One region of the Erythrobacter alti genome, then DNA from elsewhere that is predicted to be linked to it. Evidence: predicted binding sites of a transcription regulator. Region 1 holds the regulator's gene; each other region holds the start of a gene.
The links. The regulator LexA, encoded in region 1, represses DNA repair genes until DNA is damaged. The targets are predictions, from matches to a motif close to GTTCCNCNCTTGTTCT.
Positions count from the first base shown of each region.

Region 2: AAC850_RS06290 (putative DNA modification/repair radical SAM protein) is a predicted target of LexA. The motif match lies at 2,105-2,120, and genes of this name have one in related genera.
Region 3: radA (DNA repair protein RadA) is a predicted target of LexA. The motif match lies at 2,431-2,446, and genes of this name have one in related genera.
Region 4: recA (recombinase RecA) is a predicted target of LexA. The motif match lies at 2,931-2,946, and genes of this name have one in related genera.

Region 1 covers NZ_JBBNAX010000004.1:84,978-89,773, reverse strand. Annotated here, with positions in the region: gene AAC850_RS05300 (DUF3597 domain-containing protein) at 275-649, shown strand; gene moaC (cyclic pyranopterin monophosphate synthase MoaC) at 805-1,287, shown strand; gene AAC850_RS05290 (molybdopterin molybdotransferase MoeA) at 1,284-2,489, shown strand; gene lexA (transcriptional repressor LexA) at 2,562-3,227, shown strand; gene AAC850_RS05280 (ComEC/Rec2 family competence protein) at 3,282-4,796, opposite strand, start outside.
Region 2 covers NZ_JBBNAX010000005.1:185,513-190,308, forward strand. Annotated here, with positions in the region: gene AAC850_RS06285 (UdgX family uracil-DNA binding protein) at 1-861, opposite strand, end outside; gene AAC850_RS06290 (putative DNA modification/repair radical SAM protein) at 858-2,102, opposite strand; gene AAC850_RS06295 (PilZ domain-containing protein) at 2,239-2,646, shown strand; gene AAC850_RS06300 (TerC family protein) at 2,703-3,509, shown strand; gene AAC850_RS06305 (CPBP family glutamic-type intramembrane protease) at 3,678-4,055, shown strand; gene AAC850_RS06310 (DUF6504 family protein) at 4,063-4,796, opposite strand, start outside.
Region 3 covers NZ_JBBNAX010000005.1:67,635-72,430, forward strand. Annotated here, with positions in the region: gene dnaJ (molecular chaperone DnaJ) at 1-12, shown strand, start outside; gene AAC850_RS05705 (patatin-like protein) at 43-2,352, opposite strand; gene radA (DNA repair protein RadA) at 2,463-3,830, shown strand; gene AAC850_RS05715 (CvpA family protein) at 3,842-4,372, shown strand; gene AAC850_RS05720 (iron-sulfur cluster assembly scaffold protein) at 4,369-4,796, shown strand, end outside.
Region 4 covers NZ_JBBNAX010000005.1:390,828-395,623, reverse strand. Annotated here, with positions in the region: gene AAC850_RS07335 (DUF4139 domain-containing protein) at 1-1,220, shown strand, start outside; gene AAC850_RS07330 (DUF4139 domain-containing protein) at 1,280-2,878, shown strand; gene recA (recombinase RecA) at 3,023-4,090, shown strand; gene AAC850_RS07320 (class I SAM-dependent methyltransferase) at 4,286-4,796, shown strand, end outside.

The sequences.
Region 1 (4,796 bases):
AACCATCAAGCACCCCGCAAGGAGCGCAGAAACAGTTGATCGCATTTTCGTTAATTCCCCGAGGGACCTATCCCGATTCTGGGCAACTCGCCCAAACGAAACAAATAAATAGCTTCGAAAATTTCGACAATTGAATTCAACCGGGAACCGCAAAATAGTTGGTGGAGACATGCTCAGTCGAGGAACAGAGATTTTACAAAATCATTGTTCTGCCAGACCGGTGCAATTGTGTATGAACACACCATACCGAACAAATCGAAAGAGGAACCAGACCATGGGAATTTTCAGCACGATCAAGAATGCGATCTTTGGCGATGACAAGGATGACGAAGCACCGACGAAAACGGTAGGCGCTCCCAAGTCGACAGGTTTCAACCGCGGATCTTCCAAGGCTGTCAGCAATGTCGATGTCGAAGCCAAGCTGGACAACATGGACGGTGCGGACAAGCTAAACTGGCGCACTTCGATCGTCGACTTGATGAAGCTGGTAGATCTCGATCCAAGTTACGAAAACCGCAAGGAACTGGCGAACGAGCTTGGTGACAATGATTATTCGGGCAAGGCGGAAGAAAACATCTGGCTTCACAAGCAGGTGATGAACCGCCTCGCCGCTGCCGGGGGCAATGTCCCCGCTTCACTCCGCGACTGAAGCATGACCCTGTCCTGATCGGGACGAGTATGGCACAGGTATCGCATGATCCGTGCCTCGCAGAATAATCCAAACGCACAACGCCCTGCCTGCACACGATGCACGGCGGGGCGTTTTCCGTTGCACGATGAATTGCCACGCAAGGATGATGAGCAATGCCGCGTCTGACCCACCTTGATGAAAGCGGCGCGGCGCGAATGGTCGACGTCAGCGGCAAGCGCGACAACAAGCGGACTGCAACGGCAGAGGGCCGTATTCGCATGGCTGCAGCCACACTTGCCGCTATTCGCGACGGCAGTGGACCGAAAGGGGACGTTCTGGCCGCCGCTCGCATTGCGGGCATCATGGCGGCGAAAAAGACGGGTGAACTCATTCCGCTCTGCCATCCGCTTGCGCTGGAGTCCGTCCGCATCGATTTTGCTTTCCAGGATGATGCGATCCGTGTGACCGCGGTGGCGGCACTGACGGGCAAGACCGGTGTGGAAATGGAAGCGATGACGGCTACTTCCATCGCGTTGTTGACGATCTACGATATGGCCAAGGCGCTGGAGAAGGGCATGGTGATCGAACATTTGCGCCTCATTTCGAAATCGGGCGGCAAGAGTGGTGACTGGCACGCCGAAGACGAGGCGGAATGAATCTGCCTCCCCCGATATCCATGCAGGACGCGCAGTCCAGGTTGCTCGCACTTGCCCAACCGCTTGAAGCGGAAACTGTTGCGATCGAAAATGCAGCCGGCCGGTTTCTGGCCTCAGATATCATTGCACGAAGAACACAGCCCCCGGCAGACTTGTCGGCTATGGATGGCTTTGCTGTAGGTGATAACGACCCTTCCGGTTCCTGGCGCGTCGTCGGCGAAAGCGCCGCGGGCCATCCTTTTGAAGGCACTTTTGGTAAAGGCGATGCTGTCCGCATCTCGACCGGAGCGCTGATGCCTGAAGGTGCCAGCGCCGTGCTGCTGCAGGAAGATGCTCAGCTTGATGGCAATGACCTGCGGGTGGCAAGTGACGCTACAGCTTCACCCCGGCACATCCGTCATCAGGGGTTCGACTTCACCGCCGGAGATGCGTTGCTGCGAACCGGAACGCGTATGGACGCAGCCAGATGCGCGCTCGCAATTGCTGGGGGCCAAGTCACAGTCGATGTCGGGAGAAAGGCCCGTCTGAGTGTCATCGACAGCGGCGATGAACTCGTAGCAGATGCAGCAACCGCCAGAGACCACCAGATCCCGGCCAGTAATGGGGCAATGTTGGGAATCATGGCTTCACCTTTTTGTGAATCGTCGCATCGGATCGGTCCGGTCCCAGACCGCCGCGAGAAGTTGGTTAAATCCTTCGATGATGCATCCACAGCCGATGTAATCATCATCAGCGGCGGAGCTTCAGTCGGCGACCACGATCTGGTCCGTCCTGCCCTTGAGCAATGGGGCGCGAAGCTGGATTTCTGGCGCGTCGCCATGAAACCTGGAAAACCACTGTTGGTAGCCCGCAAGGGAACTAAGATCATTCTGGGCCTGCCGGGCAATCCAGTGTCGAGCTATGTCACGGCCTTTTTCTTCCTCCTGCCGCTGCTTCGGCATCTTGCGGGTTCATACGATCCGATGCCGCAATCGCTGGCATTGTCTCTCGCCGCAGACCTGCCAGCCAATGGCTCACGCACCGAGTTTATCCGTGGCGTAATGTGTCCCGAAGGCGCTCAGCCACTGCTCCAACGCGACAGCAGCGCCTTGAGAACGCTCGCAGCTGCGGATTGCTTCATCGAAAGAGGTGGCAACGCCCCGCCGGCAAGGACTGGTGACCCCGTAACGGTCTATCCGCTCCAAAATGGCGGTATTGCTTGACTTTGGCGAATCTGTTTCATACTTGTTCCTTATTCGTTCCCGAAGTGGAACATTGACGCAAGGGACAGGCCGATGTTGACCGCCAAACAACACGAATTGCTGCTTTTTATCAATCGCCGCCTCGAAGACACGGGCATCTCGCCCAGTTTCGAGGAAATGAAGGAGGCGCTTGATTTGAAGAGCAAATCGGGCGTGCATCGGTTGATTTCGGCTCTCGAAGAGCGCGGCTTCATCCGGCGCCTGCCGAACCGCGCCCGCGCGCTTGAAGTGGTCAAGATGCCAGAGAACCTCGCCGGGAACGACCCCGTCGCCAAAGCAACTTCGGTACCGGCTGCGCAACCACAAGCCGCAAACGATGTTATCGAAATTCCGCTTCATGGCCGTATCGCTGCGGGTGTTCCGATAGAGGCGCTGGAAGGCAGTCAGACGCTGCCCGTTCCGGCTGCCCTGCTTGGCAGCGGCGAACACTATGCGCTCGAAGTTTCGGGCGACTCGATGGTTGAAGCCGGCATTTTCGATGGCGACTTCGCGCTTGTGAAGAAGGCCACCACTGCACGCGATGGCGATATCGTGGTCGCGCTCGTCGATGGCGAAGAAGCGACATTGAAGTATCTGTTTCACGATGGCGGCCGCATCCGTCTCGATCCGGCAAATTCGTCCTACGATCCGCAAATATACGCGGATAATCAGGTGGAAGTTCAGGGGAAGCTGGCAGGGCTGCTCCGCCGTTACCACTGATCGGGCCTTATCACTGATGCTGATGATGATCCTGCGCGGGTAGCCCGGGCAGCATCAGTATTCCCGGCGGCCGCGCCACCAGCCATGCTCTCCCTCGGCCTCGGCAACGGCTCTGACGTGCTCGCCCTCCAGATCGATTGCCAGGCCGCCATTGATCGACAGCATTCGCGCATCGGCCTTGAACCAGCGCGGTTCGCAGCTTCGCGGTAGCCAGCGATCGGAGACTACGATGTCAGACCGCTCGCAGGCGGCGGCCAGAGCGCGCTCGGCGACTATATCGCGGCTACGGCTCATCAATATGTGCCAATCGCGTCCACCCCGCTCCACCGTTATGGCGCAAAAATCAGGACTACATTGCGCGCCGGGCCACGCGGCCATGGGCATCGTCTCGCCCTCTACACCTGCCAGTTCGAGCAGGTTCTCGCGGGTGAAGGCGCTGCGTGTGTCGCGGAGGACGAGCAATCGCTCGTCCTCACCGGTGATTCCGACATGTCGGCCATCGCCCGAGATCAGGATATCGGGAATGGGCGTCGTCATCAGCATGGCAATAGCCGCCGCGGCAGGCAGAAAGCCAAGTAGTCGCGCCCTGCCCTTCCATAGCGCCAGCCACAGGCCGCCCGCAGCGAACAGGAGAACCGTTGTCAAAGTCATCTGGGGGATGAGCTTGACCGCGCCGGGCTGACCGGCGGTGAAATGCGCAATTCCCACCAGCAGGTCGAGTGATTTGCCAGCCAGCCACCAGAACGGCGCTCCCGCTCCGATCGTGTCGAACAGGAGCGCGATGGCGATCAAGGGCATGGAGACGAAGGTCACCAGTGGTATGGCGACGACATTCGCCAATGCGCCGTAAATGCCTGCCCGATGGAAATGATACAGCACGATCGGCATCAGCGCGATTTCAATTACCATACCGGTGACAAGCAGCATGAACGTCCGCCGACCGAGCCGCGCCAGCCAGCTTTCCTCGCGCGGCGCCAGGAAACGCTTGACCGGCTCTGAATTGTGTAGGGCAACAATCGCGATAACAGCGCAAAAGCTCATCTGGAAACTCGGACCGACCAGGCTCTCCGGCCATGCCAGCAAGACGGCAAAGGCCGCGGCAGCCACCATTCTCAGCGACAGGGGCTCACGGCCCAGTGCCAGAGCCACGAGGACAAGCAGCGCGCCAATACAGCTGCGAACCGTCGGCACCTCCGCGCCCGTCAAAAGCGTGTAACCAATACCCGCCAACGCCGCGAACGCTGCGGCCATTACCGGCAGCCGCACGCGCAATGTCAACCAGGGCCACAGCGCCAACAGCTTGATAGCCAGGAGATATGCTGCACCGATGACCGCGCTGACATGCAGGCCACTGATAGAGAGCAGGTGCGTCAGGCCTGCATCGCGCATGGCATCCTCGTCGGCCTTGCTTATCGCTCCGCGGTCTCCACTGGCAAAGGCGGCGGCAATGCTGCCTGCCGATCCATCGAGCTCACCGCGTACGTGGCCGGAAAGGCTTCGCTGGATGCTGGCGATAAGGGCACCGTCCGGAGGCGCAGGCTCGACCACCTCGATGTCTCCCTGCAGGCT
Region 2 (4,796 bases), on a different contig from region 1:
ATCCAGCGTTTCCGGCTTCGCGGTAAAGTCCGCCTTGCCTTCCGCGACCATGGATGCCTCACGCTGCTGCGCGCCTGCCACCAGTTCGGGAATGAGCGCGGCTTCGGGCATGTTCTTCCAGTATTTCTTGGGCATTTCCTTCAGCATCGCGCCGATCTTGAGCCGCGCGGGATTGAAGATGGAGGCATAGTATTTGCGCCACAGATCCTCTGCCGGGTCGCCGCTCGGCGCGTCCGACTTCTGCGCGGGCGGGCCTTCGCACAGCGTTTCACCATCCCAGTGGAGGCTGCCGCGCGGGGTGAGGATCGACCAGCGCATGTTGGCGAAGCGGTGCACGAAGAAGCCCGCCTCGCGCCGCAGGATATGATGATCAGGCTCGAACCAGGCGACGTAATGCTCGGGCGCTTCGGGCTCGTCGCCCTCCTCGACCAGGCGAAAGCGGACAAAGGCGTGCATCTTGTGCGCATCACGCCGCACGGCCTTGTCCAGCTCCTCCACCCGGCGAACATCGCTATCGGCCTTGTCCTCCATCATGCGGGGATTGGATTGCAGCCGCCACAACAGGCGATAGAGCAGCGCGAAGCGTTCGGGGTCGGTGTGATGCGCGGCGTTCCTTGCCAGTTGCATGAACCGCTTGCTGGCGCGCACCGGTCGTGCGGAAAGATCGGGCACGGGCATACGCCTGTCGCCATGGCTGAACAGCGAGGCCGTGCCGCCCGGCTCCACCCACGCCACCCGGTCGGGCGGGACATCGCATTGCACCAGCTGCCGCGCCCGGTCGCGCCAGAAGCCGAAATCGTCAGGCTCTGGCATGTTGACCACGTAATAGGTGCCAAGTTTGACATGCTGGAGCGCGGTCATGCTGCAAAAAGCTCCAACTGCTCCTGCTTGGGCGCGAGCAGGCTGCGCAGGTCGGCGCGGTCGGTCAGCAGGACGGGGCGCCAGTCCGCTGTAACGATGAACGGGCGCACTTTGGTGATCGACACGGTCAGCTTCGCCACATCGTCCAGTCGCAAGGTCCGGTGGCGACGGCTGGCGAGGATTTGCGCGACCGCACGCGTCCCCAGCCCCGGCACACGCAGCAACATTTCACGCGAAGAACGGTTCACATCTACAGGAAATTGTTCACGAAACTTGAGTGCCCATGCAAGCTTGGGGTCGATATCGAGCGGCAGGTTCCCGTCCGCCTCTGTCGCCTGCATCACCTCGCGCGGGGCAAAGCCGTAAAAGCGCATCAGCCAGTCGGACTGGTAGAGCCGGTGCTCGCGCATCAGCGGCGGGCGTTTGAGCGGCAGTACCGCGCTGGCATCGGGAATGGGCGAGAAGGCGCTGTAATAGACGCGGCGCAGCTTGAAACTGGTGTAAAGGCGGCTCGCCTTGCCCACGATATCGGCATCGCTGGCGGCGTCGGCCCCCACGATCATCTGCGTCGATTGCCCGCCCGGCGCATAACGCGGCGCGTGCTTGAAACGTTTACGCTCATCCTTGGCCTGCACGATCGAGGCCTTCACCCCGCCCATCGCGCCTTCGATCTGGCGGCTGTCCTTGTCGGGGGCGAGGCGGGTGAGGCCCGCATCGGTGGGCAATTCGACATTGATCGACACACGGTCCGCATAAAGCCCCGCCTGGTGCACCAGTTCGGGATCGGCCTCCGGAATGGTCTTCAGATGGATGTAGCCGCGAAAATCATTGTCTTCCCGCAAGATACGCGCGGTTTCTACCATTTGCTCCATCGTGAAGTTGGAGCTTTTGATAATGCCGGAGGACAGGAACAGCCCCTCGATATAGTTGCGCCGGTAGAAGGTCAGCGTCAGGTCTGCCACTTCCTGCGGCGTGAAGCGCGCACGGCGGACATTGCTGCTCTTGCGGTTCACGCAATAGTGGCAATCGAAAATGCAGTGATTGGTCAGCAGGATCTTCAGCAGCGAGATACAACGGCCATCGGGTGCATAGGCGTGGCAGATCCCCATCCCCTCGGTCGAGCCGATGCCCTTCCCGCCCTTGCTGTTGCGTTTGGCCGTTCCGGACGACGCACACGAAGCATCATATTTTGCTGCATCGGCAAGGATTTCGAGCTTCTGGATGGTGTCGAGCGCAGGCATGTGTTCTATATATGTTCTCTCGAGAGATTCGCCAATAGCCATTTGTACGAAATCGCTGAAATGCCGAATTAACCCTGCTTTCTCGCCGGAATTTAACCAATCTGAGGCCAAGGCCGGAAGAGAGGAGATCGCACCGATGAAATTGTTCGCCCGCGCGAAGCCTGTCCAGGCGCCTGAACGGCGCGCCGGGCCACGCACACGGGTCGACTGCATCGCCGCACTGCTAATGCCAAGCGGAGACCGCCCGGGCCGCCTGTTCGATATTTCCGCCACCGGCGCGCGCCTTTCTACCCAGGATCCGCCCGCGGCAGGCTGTTCGGGTATCCTCGACTGGACGATCCACGAAGCCTTTTGCCGCGTCACCTGGTCTAAACCGGGCATGTGTGGCGTGGAATTCGACAAGCCGATCAGCGCGGAAGTCCTCAAGAAAACAATCGAGAAGGCACCCGCCGGATCACGCGCGATGCCCGCGCAGGCCAATGACGATGGCGCGCATACGACCGTCAAACCTGGCGAACAGGCCCCCACCCGGCGGTTCTGCTGAGGATATAGGCCCAATGGCCACTTGAGCAGAAACAGCAGGTCGGGCATCAGGCCAGCATGGATATCATCGCCCTGCTTTCCGATCCCGCCGCATGGCTGGCCCTGCTGACCCTGATCGCTCTCGAAGTGATCCTCGGGGTCGACAACCTGATCTTTATCGCGATCTTGTCGAACAAGCTGCCCGAACACCAGCAAAGCAAGGCACGGCGCATCGGGTTGGCGTTGGCGCTGATCATGCGCATCGGCTTGCTGATGCTGATCGGCTGGATCGTGACTTTGCAGACGCCGCTGTTCGACCTCGGCATTGAAGGTGAACGCGGCGCTTATGGCGAACCGACTTTCGAAACGGCATTTTCCGGACGCGACCTGATCCTCCTGGTGGGTGGACTGTTCCTGCTGTGGAAGGCCACCAAGGAAATCCACCACTCCATGGAACCGGAAGACAATTCGGGCGACCTGCTCGACAAGACGCCCGATATGGCAAAAGCCGCCACCGCCACTTTCGGCGCGGTCATCGCGCAGATCGTCGCGATCGATATCGTCTTCTCGGTCGACTCGATCCTTACCGCAGTGGGCATGACGGATCATGTCCCGATCATGGTTGCTGCCGTGGTGATTACCGTTGGCGTCATGATGGTCGCGGCAGACCCCCTCGCCAAGTTTATCGAGCAGAACCCGACGCTGGTGATGCTGGCGCTCGCCTTCCTCGTGATGATCGGCCTGGTGCTGATCGCCGACGGCTTCGGCTTCCACGTGCCCAAGGGCTATATCTACGTGGCGATGGGCTTTTCGGTCGGAGTGGAAATCCTCAACATGATGCAGCGGAACAAGCGCGAGAAGATCGCGCAGGCTGCAGAGAGTTGAAACGCATGGCGTGGAATGTCGGAGGCGAATAGCCCTCCGCAATCGTGGCGAACGAAACTGTCGTCTGCGTTCCGTCTGCGGTTTCCTGCTGCGCACCGGACCGTAACACTCACCGAACTGGCGTGGTTGCTGCCTGCTTGCGCATTCGCCGTAGCCATCAGCGCCCAAATGGATTGGCAGCTCACCTTCGATCGCTCGACCTTGATGGTCGCGGTGATCGCGCTGTTTGTGCCTACACTGGGTGAAGAGCTGCTGTTCCGCGTCATTATGCTTCCCGCCCCTGGGCAGCACCGCCCATTCCCTTGGCTGGCTGCATCAATATCTATTGCCGCTTTCGTTCTGTGGCACCCATTGCAAGGCTTGCTGTTCGGTGGTGAGCGCGCAGCGATCTTCACCGATGGTGGCTTCTTGTTTGCGGTGTTCTGCCTCGGCATCGCCTGCACGCGCGCGTGGTGGAAGACTGGCTCGATCTGGCCTTGTGTAATTTTGCACTGGCTTGTCGTCGTTTGCTGGAAGAGTTTTGCAGGTGGGCCGCCCTTGGTCTGATGCGGGATCACGCAAACAAACCCTGCAAGAACCAGTCCGGCTCTCCGCCGCGCCCGTCTCCGGCAAGGCCTGCGCGGTATATCCAGTAGCGGCGGCCGGTAGCATCCTCGACGCGGTAATAATCGCGCAGCCGGGTGGAGCCTCTCTCGCGCCACCATTCGGGTGCGATCCTCTCCGGTCCTTCCACCCGCGCCACATCGAACAGATCGCCGCGCCAGCGGAAGCGGCGGGGGTAGCCATCGGGGCTGGCGTAGAGCACCGCGATCCGTTCCGCCCGGTCGAGCAGTTTCAGCGGACGCGCGTGGAAAGCGAGCTCCTCCTGTTGCACCGGTTCTGCCTCAAGCGGCGCCTGCCAGCCTTGCGCACGTTCGGGAATATGGCTGGCGCGCAGGATCGGGCGCTGCACCGCATCGCTCCCGAGCCGCACGGTCAGCCGATCGACACAGGCGGACAGCGAGGTGCCGTGTTCCTCCGCCGCTGCCTCCAGGTCGGCCTGCCCCAGCTTGAGCGGCTCTGCCCAACTGGCACGCAGGCGCAGCATCTCGATCCCGAAGCCAGCGTCGACATCATCCAGCCTGGCCGCAAAAAGACGGCAGATGTGGTCCGGATCGCGCGTGGCGGCGGCCAGTTCGAGATCACGCAAGAGCACTTCGCCATCGATCCGCCACATGCCCAACTGGAGGCGGCGAGCGCCCTCGCCCCGCCCTTCCAGCTCGCGCGCCATGTCCGCTGCAAGGTCTT
Region 3 (4,796 bases), on a different contig from region 1:
TTCGGAGTTTGATGCAATCTAGATGGGCGGGACCGTTGTCGTTCAACCCATCTTCGCCAGGATTTCCTCGCGCATATTGCTCACCAGATTGGCATTGCACAATCCGCGCTCCTGTTCCTCATCACAGATCGCCAGGAATGCATCGCGCTTGAAAGAGACGCAATTGCTGTCCGAAATACCACCCGGAACGGTCGAACATACCAGGTCGATCATGCGTTCAGCGCCATGCAGCCGGCCCCAGAGGTAATCGTTTTCACGATAGAACCGGCTGAAGAAGGCGCCGAAATTGTAGAATTCGGTGCCGCGTAGTGTTTCTGCGGTTCCTTCGCGCAAGCTGCGGGCATCGTCAGGACTGATCCGGTCCACTTTGACCGGGTCGAATTCCGTCAGGCCCTCATTGCGAAGCAAGGGCAATGTCGCGACGTCGTAGAACGGGAATCCGAGATAGGTCAGCAGCACCTTGCGCCGTAAATCCTTGGGCATTGCTTCCATCGCCTCGGCAATGATCTTTTCCGCTCCGACATCTGCATCGCGCAAGGCACGTCGTTCAGCCAACGTATCGAGAAATTTTTCCGGATTCTCGACCGCATTGGCCGCGATCTCGGGAAAGTCCGGGCCAAGTGTCCCGACATCCTCGCGCATGGAATAGAGCGAAAAAGCGCGATAAACTTGCTCCCTTGCTGCTTCCAGTCCCTCGTCCGGAATGTCTGGATCTGCGTCCCATTCGCGCGACAGCCGCCGCGCTAGCAGCCGCAAGCGGCGAACGCGAAAGGCCAGATCATGATCCCGCAGGAATGTGATTGCAGGCTCGCTGGCTCCGCCGCCGGGTGCGCCCAGCTGCTCCAGCCCGCGCCTGTCTATCACTCGCCGCAATGCAGAGGTTATCGTGTCAATATCTTGCCGGTGGGCGTCGGGGGCTGCCGAGTGTGCAAGCTCGGCAAGCCTTTCCACGATCCCGGTAACCTTGACCTGCGCATAGGAGTGGAATGCATAATCTGCCCGTTCGGCCGCAGCTTGTTGTGCGCGCGCTCTCCAGGCGGCGAGCCGTTTGCTGGTCGGCCTGTCGAGAAACAGGGTTCTGCCAAATAGCTTTTCCACGACCGCCTCGATTTCGGGACGCAGGGCTCTCACGATCTTGCGAAGGCTGTGCGCCTCACGCGATTGCTCTTCCAGCGTTTCGAGATTGTCGCGGATAGGCTGTTCGCGCGGGATGGTAGAGAGCGAGCCGACGATGGCGGAGAAAAACCCAACTGGACGCAAGTTCTCGCCTTTCTCCGTAGCCCGGCGGCGCGGGCTTGGATCGATATAGACGAATCGCCGGTCCACCTCGCGCTGTGCCGGGCGAGCGCTCAGGCCCGCCATCGCGCCGGCGAAGGGCGCGTTTACCAGAACGGATCCATCGATAAGGGCAACATGGTCGACCGTGTCGCGTTCGACATTCGTGGGCATGATGCGCTTGAGAAATTCGTCCCTGCTAGACCAATCCTCGGCACCGAGCTGGTCGATCTCGCTGACCTGGAGCGGGGGGAATGCACCGGGGAAGCTGGCCGTGGCGCGAGCTGCCAAAGTCAGCTCGCAACGATGTGCAAGACTGTGCCCTCCGACATCCGGTGTCTTGACCCGGAAGCCAATGGACATGCGATGTTCGGTTTCTTCGACAAGAGGCGGACTGTTAAGCCTCAGCAATTCGCGGTGCCCGCGATAGTCTGTCGCCGTGACGAGGAGATCGATCGGATGACCGGGAGGCAACAGCGGCTTGGCCACTTCCTCTGCCGCCATGGCTCCCAATGCATCGTACAAAAGCCGCGTAAAGCCGGGTCCGGAAAACGGCGGTTCGAACCAACGCCCACGTACAAGGTTCGAGAGCTTGCGGCGCACTTCAGCGCGGGTTTCCACCGCCACGCTTTCGCTCACGGCGTTGCCCGGGCGATTGCTGAGATACCAGACGAAAGGACGCATGAAGGGCTTGGCGGCAATGTCGGACCATGGACGCGCTTCCTCGGCCACCAGTTTTTCCACGTCAGCATTCTCGAGCCACATTTCTGTCAGCGGCTCCAGGTCCTGTCCCGAGTGGATGGCCTGCGCGAGGAAAACCGCGTTGATGCCACCCGCGCTGGCGCCGGTGATGATGTCCGGTAAGACTCGCAGCCGCAGACCGTACGCTGTTTCTATGTGGTAGAGCAGCTTTTCATACACGGCTTCGACACCGACTTGCTGTGCGATGTTGGGGCCGTGATATGTGCGGCTGGCGCGGGCCAGTTTCCAGATTTCCTTGGTAACGCCGTGCATATAGACAGCCAGGCTAACGCCACCGTAGCAGACCAGCGCGATCCTGAGTTCTTTCTGCCGCATCGCCCGTGAGATTGGCAGAACATGCGCGAAAAGCATAGGGGCCGTATCAAGCTATCCTCCACTACAAACGCGGCTTGTGTTCTTTTTCTGTTCCGTTTATCGCAGCGCGCATGGCAAAGCCCAAAAGACGCTACATCTGCGCCGAATGCGGCGGTGTATCCTCACGCTGGCAGGGACAATGTCCGGATTGCAGCGAGTGGAATACGCTGGTGGAGGAAGCGCCCGAAACCAAGTTCACCGCCAAGCACGACCTGTCCAGCGGCGGCCGGGCAATCGCTTTCGAATCGCTCGATTCCCCGACAAAGCCGCTCAACCGGCGGAGCACCGGACTTGCCGAGTTCGACCGTGCGCTTGGCGGCGGGCTGGTGCCGGGTTGTGCAATCCTGATGGGCGGCGAGCCGGGTATCGGGAAATCGACGTTGCTGCTCCAGGCTGCGGCAGCCATTGCGAAGACCGGCGGCGATGTCGTTTATGTCAGCGGGGAAGAGGCTACCGGCCAGGTGCGAATGCGGGCCAAGCGTTTGGGGCTGGCCGATGCTCCGATCAAGCTGGCGGCGGCAACTTCCGTCCGCGATATTTTGACCACGCTCGGGAAGGGCGGCGCACCCGATATGCTCGTGGTCGATTCGATCCAGACGATGCACTCCGACATGATCGAAGGCGCGCCCGGCACTGTCAGCCAGGTGCGCGCCAGTGCATTCGAACTGATCCGCTATGCCAAGGAGACCGGCACCTGCCTCGTGCTGGTCGGCCACGTCACCAAGGATGGCAACATCGCCGGCCCTCGCGTGCTGGAGCATATGGTTGATACCGTAATGAGCTTCGAAGGAGAGCGAAGCCACCAATATCGCATCCTTCGTAGCCTGAAGAACCGATTCGGCGCGGTCGACGAGATCGGGGTGTTCGCAATGGAAGGGCAGGGGCTGGAGGAAGTTTCCAACCCGTCATCACTATTCCTTTCGGGCCGGGAAGAGCCGATCGCTGGCAGCGCGGTCTTTCCGGCGATTGAAGGTACGCGTCCGGTGCTGGTCGAGATTCAGGCGCTGATCGTGCGGCTGCAGTCGGGCGCAACCCCGCGCCGCGCTGTTGTCGGTTGGGACAGTGGTCGCCTCGCGATGTTGCTCGCGGTGCTTGAATCGCGCTGCGGCCTCAGCTTTTCGACGGCCGAGGTCTACCTCAATGTCGCGGGCGGTTACCGTCTTTCCGATCCGGCGGCAGACCTTGCCGTGGCAGCCGCGCTAGTTTCCGCCTTGGCAGATAAGCCGCTCGCTGCCGACGCCATTTGGCTGGGCGAAGTTTCCCTTTCGGGCGAAGTGCGCCCCGTGGCCCATTCGGCGCTACGGTTGCGCGAAGCCGCCAAGCTGGGATTCAAGCGGGCGTGCGGACCGGTGGATGGCGGACAGGACGTGAAAAAGCTGGGTTACAGCGATGTTGGCGGCGTGGCGTCACTCGTTGACCGGGTGATGGCCAGCGCATAAATGCGTAAGTAATGACAGCTTTCGATCTGATCGTACTCTTGCTCATCGGAGTAGGGGCAATTGGCGGATTTCTGCGCGGTTTCGTGCAGGAAGTGCTTTCGCTTGCGGCCTGGGTACTTGCCGTGTTCGCGATCCATTTCCTGCATACAGACCTGACGGCAGCGATCCTCGAATACATGGGATCACCGATTACGGCGGCGATCCTGGCTTTCGCGCTGCTCCTGCTGATTCCCTATGCCGCGATGAAGCTGATAGCGCGTGTTGCAGGCCGCAAGGCGCGCGAATCGGTGCTTGGCCCGATTGACCGCGTGCTCGGCTTCGGTTTCGGCGCACTCAAGGGCGTCATCATCGTGGTCCTCGCATTCTCGCTGCTCGTTCTCGGTTACGATACCGTATGGGGAGCGAAAGGGCGCCCGCTATGGATTGCCGAAGCACGAACCTACCAGCTCGTTGACGCCGGATCGCGCGCAATGGTGCAGATTATTGCCGAGCGACGCGCGCGGATGATCGAGGAAGAGGAAGAGGGCGAACCAGACTTGTGAGCACGCAGGCGCTCTACACTCCGGCGATGCTTGCAGCTGCGGTCGAGCTGGCAGACTATCCGCGACTGAAGGAACCAACTGTGCAAGGCAGTGCGCGATCGATCAGTTGCGGCTCCTCTCTCGAACTCGATTTCACGCTCGGTGGACAAGAGCGCGTGAAACAGGTGGGACTTACGGTACGCGCCTGCGCTGTCGGACAAGCTGCTGCAGCCATTTTCGCGCGCCATGTCGCGGGGAAGTCCCCCGCGGAAATCGCATCGGTGCACGATGACCTGCTCGCCTGGCTCGATGGTGCCGATGGAGAGCCCGATTGGCCTGACCTGGAGCTGATTGCACCGGCACGTGAATATCGCGGACGTCATGGGGCAATGATGTTGCCGTGGAGGGCGGCCACTGCGGCTCTTTCCAGCGTTGCAACTTCGGG
Region 4 (4,796 bases), on a different contig from region 1:
TCGAGCAGAACTTCGACTTCGACCTGCTCACACCGCAAAAGCTGATGGAAAAGGCTATCGGGCAAACGGTGACGCTGGTTCGCACCAATCCCGCCACAGGCACCGAGACGCGCGAGCGCGCCGAAGTTCTCTCCACCGCTGGCGGCGTCGTCGTTCGGATCGGTAACAGGATAGAGGTGCTGCGCGATGATGGCTTGCCGGTGCGCGTCATATTCGACGGTGTGCCACCAAACTTGCGCGCGCGGCCAACGCTTTCGGTCACGCTCAACTCCAACCGTTCAGGCACGCGCCCGGCCTCGATCCGCTATCTGACGCCCGGCCTTGGCTGGTCGTCCGACTATGTTGCCCTGTATAACGAGGCGCGCGGGACGGTGGACATGCAGGGCTGGGTCACGCTGACCAACAACACCGGCACCACTTTTCACAATGCCGACACGCTCCTGGTAGCGGGCAATCCCAACGGCGGGGGCGGCCCGCGCCGCGATCTCGTTCGTCCAGGAATGGAAACCGCGGATCGGGAACGGCTGGGTGACTTCTATCTCTATCCGATCGAAGGGCGCACCACGATTGCCAATGCGCAGACAAAGCAGGTAAGCTTCCTCGACGTGCAGAGCGTTGCCGCGCAGCGGATCTATTCGATCGGCGTGAACTGGCTGCAGAGCGACGATGATTTCCGTCCCGCAAGTAGTGCGATCAGCTTCAACTCGAGCCGCCAAGGCGGGCTGGGCGATGCACTTCCCGCAGGCACGGTTCGCTTTTATCAGCGCGATGCGCAGGGCAATCCGCAATTCATTGGCGAAAACAACATTGGCCACACGCCGATGGGCAGCACGCTCAGCCTGCGCACCGGCGACGCTTTCGACGTGTTCATGCAGGCCGAGGTCGAGGACCGCGAAGTCATCACCGCCGCTGAATATGAGCGCAGCGCGCGCTATCGCGTCTACGAGAACGGTGAGTTGACCCGCACCGTCGAGGTCGATCGTTCGGTGGATTACTACCGCACCACGATGCGCTACACCTTCACCAATGCGAAGCCTGAAGCGGTAGTGGTGGAGCTAATGCAGGGCGGGCTCGACCGTGGCTGGTGGGGCCGCGACTTCCGCGTTGTCTCCGAAGACGTCGAAGGCGAACAGATCAATTACGGCAACCGACGCTATCGCGTGCGCGTGCCCGCCAATGGCGAGCGCGTTGTGCGGGTGACATACGAATCGCGGTATTGAGGGGCGGGGCGATGCGCCTTCCCACTCTTCGGGCCTCATTGCTTTTAGCCAGCATGGGCGTGAGCATGATGCTTGCCGCTCCGGCGACAGCGCAGGAACGTGCAGCGGTTGAAGCCTCCGCGCCGGAAGCACTGGCCGTCACCGTCTACCGCAACCCCTACCGCTCCGCCGGACAACCGATGAACCGCGATTGGCCGCAAGGCTTCGCGATGATCAGCGAAACGCGCACCGTTACCTTGCCGCCGGGCGAATCCACGATTCGGTTCGACGGGGTGGCGGAAGGTATGGTGGCCGTGTCGGCTATCGTCACCGGGCTTCCCGGCGGAACGATCGAAAAGAATCGCAACGCCGAATTGCTCAGCCCTGCGGCTTTGGTGAACGGGATGCTCGGCAACCGCGTCACGATCACCCGCACGAATCCGGCAACGGGGGACAGTGACAGCGAAGATGCAATTGTCCGCACCCGCGCCGATGGCGGTCTCGTGCTGCAAACGCAGGATGGATATGAGGCGGTACGCTGTTCCGGCCTGCCTGAACGGCTGACCTTTGACGGCATTCCCGATGGTCTTTCGGCCAATCCGGTGTTTTCCATCGATACGGCAGACGCGAGCGGGGGCACCTACACCGTCACCTTGTCCTATCTCGCATGGGGTTTTGACTGGGAGGCGAATTACGTTGCCACCGTTCACGATGGACGCGACGCCGACGATATTCGCTTCGACCTGACGAGCTGGCTTACGATCCTCAACGACAATGGCCAGAGCTTCGCCAATGCCGAACTGATGGCGGTGGCGGGCACGCTCAACATCGTGAGCAATTTCCGCAGGCTGGCCGCACCGCCTGCCGCACAGCCCTTGCGACTGAGCTGCTATCCGATCGGCAGCACCGCTGCAGGTTCGCCGATTCCTGTTTTCGAGACGGAAGATGACATGATTGTCGTCACCGGCGCGCGAAGGGATCGGATGGAAAGCGCATCACCCGTCATGGCCATGTCGGCACCTCCGCCTCCACCACCGCCTCCTCCTCCTCCGCCAGTACTAGCCGGCGAAGAGAATCTCGGCGATCTCAAGCTCTACCGCATTCCGGTGCCGGTCGATGTAAATGCGCAGGGCCTCAAGCAGGTCATGTTTCTGCGCGAAGACGCGGTGGAGGGAGAATTCCGGTACGAGGCCGATTGTGAGCCGCGCCAGAGCCGGGCGGCCATACGCCCGACCCGCCTGTTGCTGGAAACGGTGAACGACGATGATCACGGGCTGGGTGTCGCCTTACCTTCCGGCTCGGTCGCGATCTTCGAGCGGAGTGCGCTGGGTGAATTGCTGGTTGGTGAAGAAAACCTGCGCGATTATGCCTCGGGCCAGGATGTCGAGCTGGCCCTTGGCGCGAGCAGCCAGGTGTTCGTGACCTGCACATGGGAAGGCAATCGCACAGGCAAGAATCCGGGTGATCGCTGGTCCGGAATGGAAGCTGTCCTTACCAACGCCAATCCGCATCCCGTGAGCGTGCGCCTCAACCTTGGCAATCCCTTGCAATGGCAATTCAGGGGCGTGCGTGAGAGTTTGCGAAACGGCCAGCGAATCATCGAAGTGACCGTACCCGCCAACGCCTCTCGCACCGTAGAATGGCAGGTTCGCCCGCCTATGGCCGAAGCTGAAGCCTAGGCGTTGCGCGCGCTGTTCCACGTCGCATAGACTGCTTTCCAACAAAAATTTCGTTCCACTCTTGTTCTCATGGAACAAAGTGGGTACAAGCTGCGTCAGTTGATGAAAAGGGATGACCCCTAGCGAACTGACGGAGGCCGTGTCATGGCGAGTGCGAATTTGAAGTTAGTCGATAAGGAAAACACAGTGGACCGACAGAAGGCACTCGATGCCGCACTCTCCCAGATAGACCGTGCTTTCGGCAAGGGCTCGGCCATGAAGCTGGGCAGCAAGGAAGCAATGGAGATCGAATCGATTTCGACCGGCTCGCTCGGCCTTGATATCGCGCTTGGTATCGGCGGCCTGCCCAAGGGCCGTGTGATTGAAGTTTACGGGCCGGAAAGCTCGGGCAAGACCACGCTGGCGCTGCACGTCCTTGCAGAGGCGCAAAAGGGCGGCGGAACGGTTGCCTTCGTCGACGCCGAACATGCGCTCGATCCCGGTTATGCCAAGAAGCTCGGCGTCGATATCGACGAACTGATCGTATCGCAGCCTGATACCGGCGAGCAGGCGCTCGAAATCGTCGATACGCTGGTGCGTTCGAACGCGATCGATGTGCTGGTGGTCGATTCGGTTGCGGCCCTCGTGCCGCGCGCCGAAATCGAAGGCGAAATGGGTGACAGCCACGTTGGCCTCCAGGCCCGTTTGATGTCGCAGTCGCTGCGCAAGCTCACCGGTTCGATCAATCGTTCCAAATGCATGGTGATCTTCATCAACCAGCTGCGCATGAAAATCGGCGTGATGTACGGTAATCCCGAAACCACGACCGGCGGTAACGCCTTGAAATTCTACGCTTCTGTTCGTCTCGACATCCGCCGCACCGGACAGATCAAGGACCGTGACGAGGTGATCGGTAACTCGACCCGCGTGAAAGTGGTGAAGAACAAGGTCGCTCCGCCGTTCAAGCAGGTCGAATTCGACATCATGTACGGCGAAGGCATTTCCAAGATCGGCGAAATCCTCGATCTCGGCGTGAAAGCCGATATCGTCGAAAAGTCCGGCTCATGGTTCAGCTATGACAGTGTGCGGATCGGCCAGGGCCGCGAAAACGCGAAGAAATTCCTGAAGGAAAACCCAGAAGTTTGCGCCAAGTTGGAGGCCGCTATTCGCGGCAAAACCGACGAGGTCGCCGAGGAGATGATGACGGGCCCGGACGCGCAGCCCGAAGACTGATCCTCAAGAAGGCGGGGTGAGGGATTACTCCTTCAGGACACTGCTCCAGGTGCTCCACATTAGCCCAGCCTTGCGAAACCGGAGCCGGCGAGGTGGAGAGATTTCTCCCACCACCGCCGGCTTCTTCGCTTTTTGTGGTTTCATACCTTTAAGCTGCTAAGAACGGGCCTCGCTATGCACGGGGGAAAGTCTGGCGTGATCGAATCGAGTGAATGGCAGGGCAAGACGGGAGACAGTTGGGCGCAGGAGTGGCGGCGCACCGACCGTAGTTTTGGCCAGCTGACCGAAGAACTGCTCGCCCGCACGCGCGGTTTTTCCTTCTCAAGGGTTCTGGATGTCGGTTGTGGCGCGGGTGAGCTATCGCTCGCGATCGCGCGTGGACGCCATGATGCAACCGTTACTGGGATCGATATCTCCCCCCGACTCATCGAAGTCGCGAAAGAACGCGGGTCACGATTACCAAACGCGATTTTCAAGCTTGCGGATGCGAGTAAATGGCACTGCGACCCTGCAACTGCGCCGGATTTTATCGTCTCGCGTCACGGGGTGATGTTCTTCGATGACCCCGTTGCCGCGTTCGGCCACCTTTCGAGCCAGTCGGCCAAGGGTGCCGGGATGCTTTTCTCGTGCTTCCGGGAATTGCAGCAAAATCCGGTGTTTACCGAAATACTGCGACTTCTGCCCGAATTGCCAGAGAACGGCGATC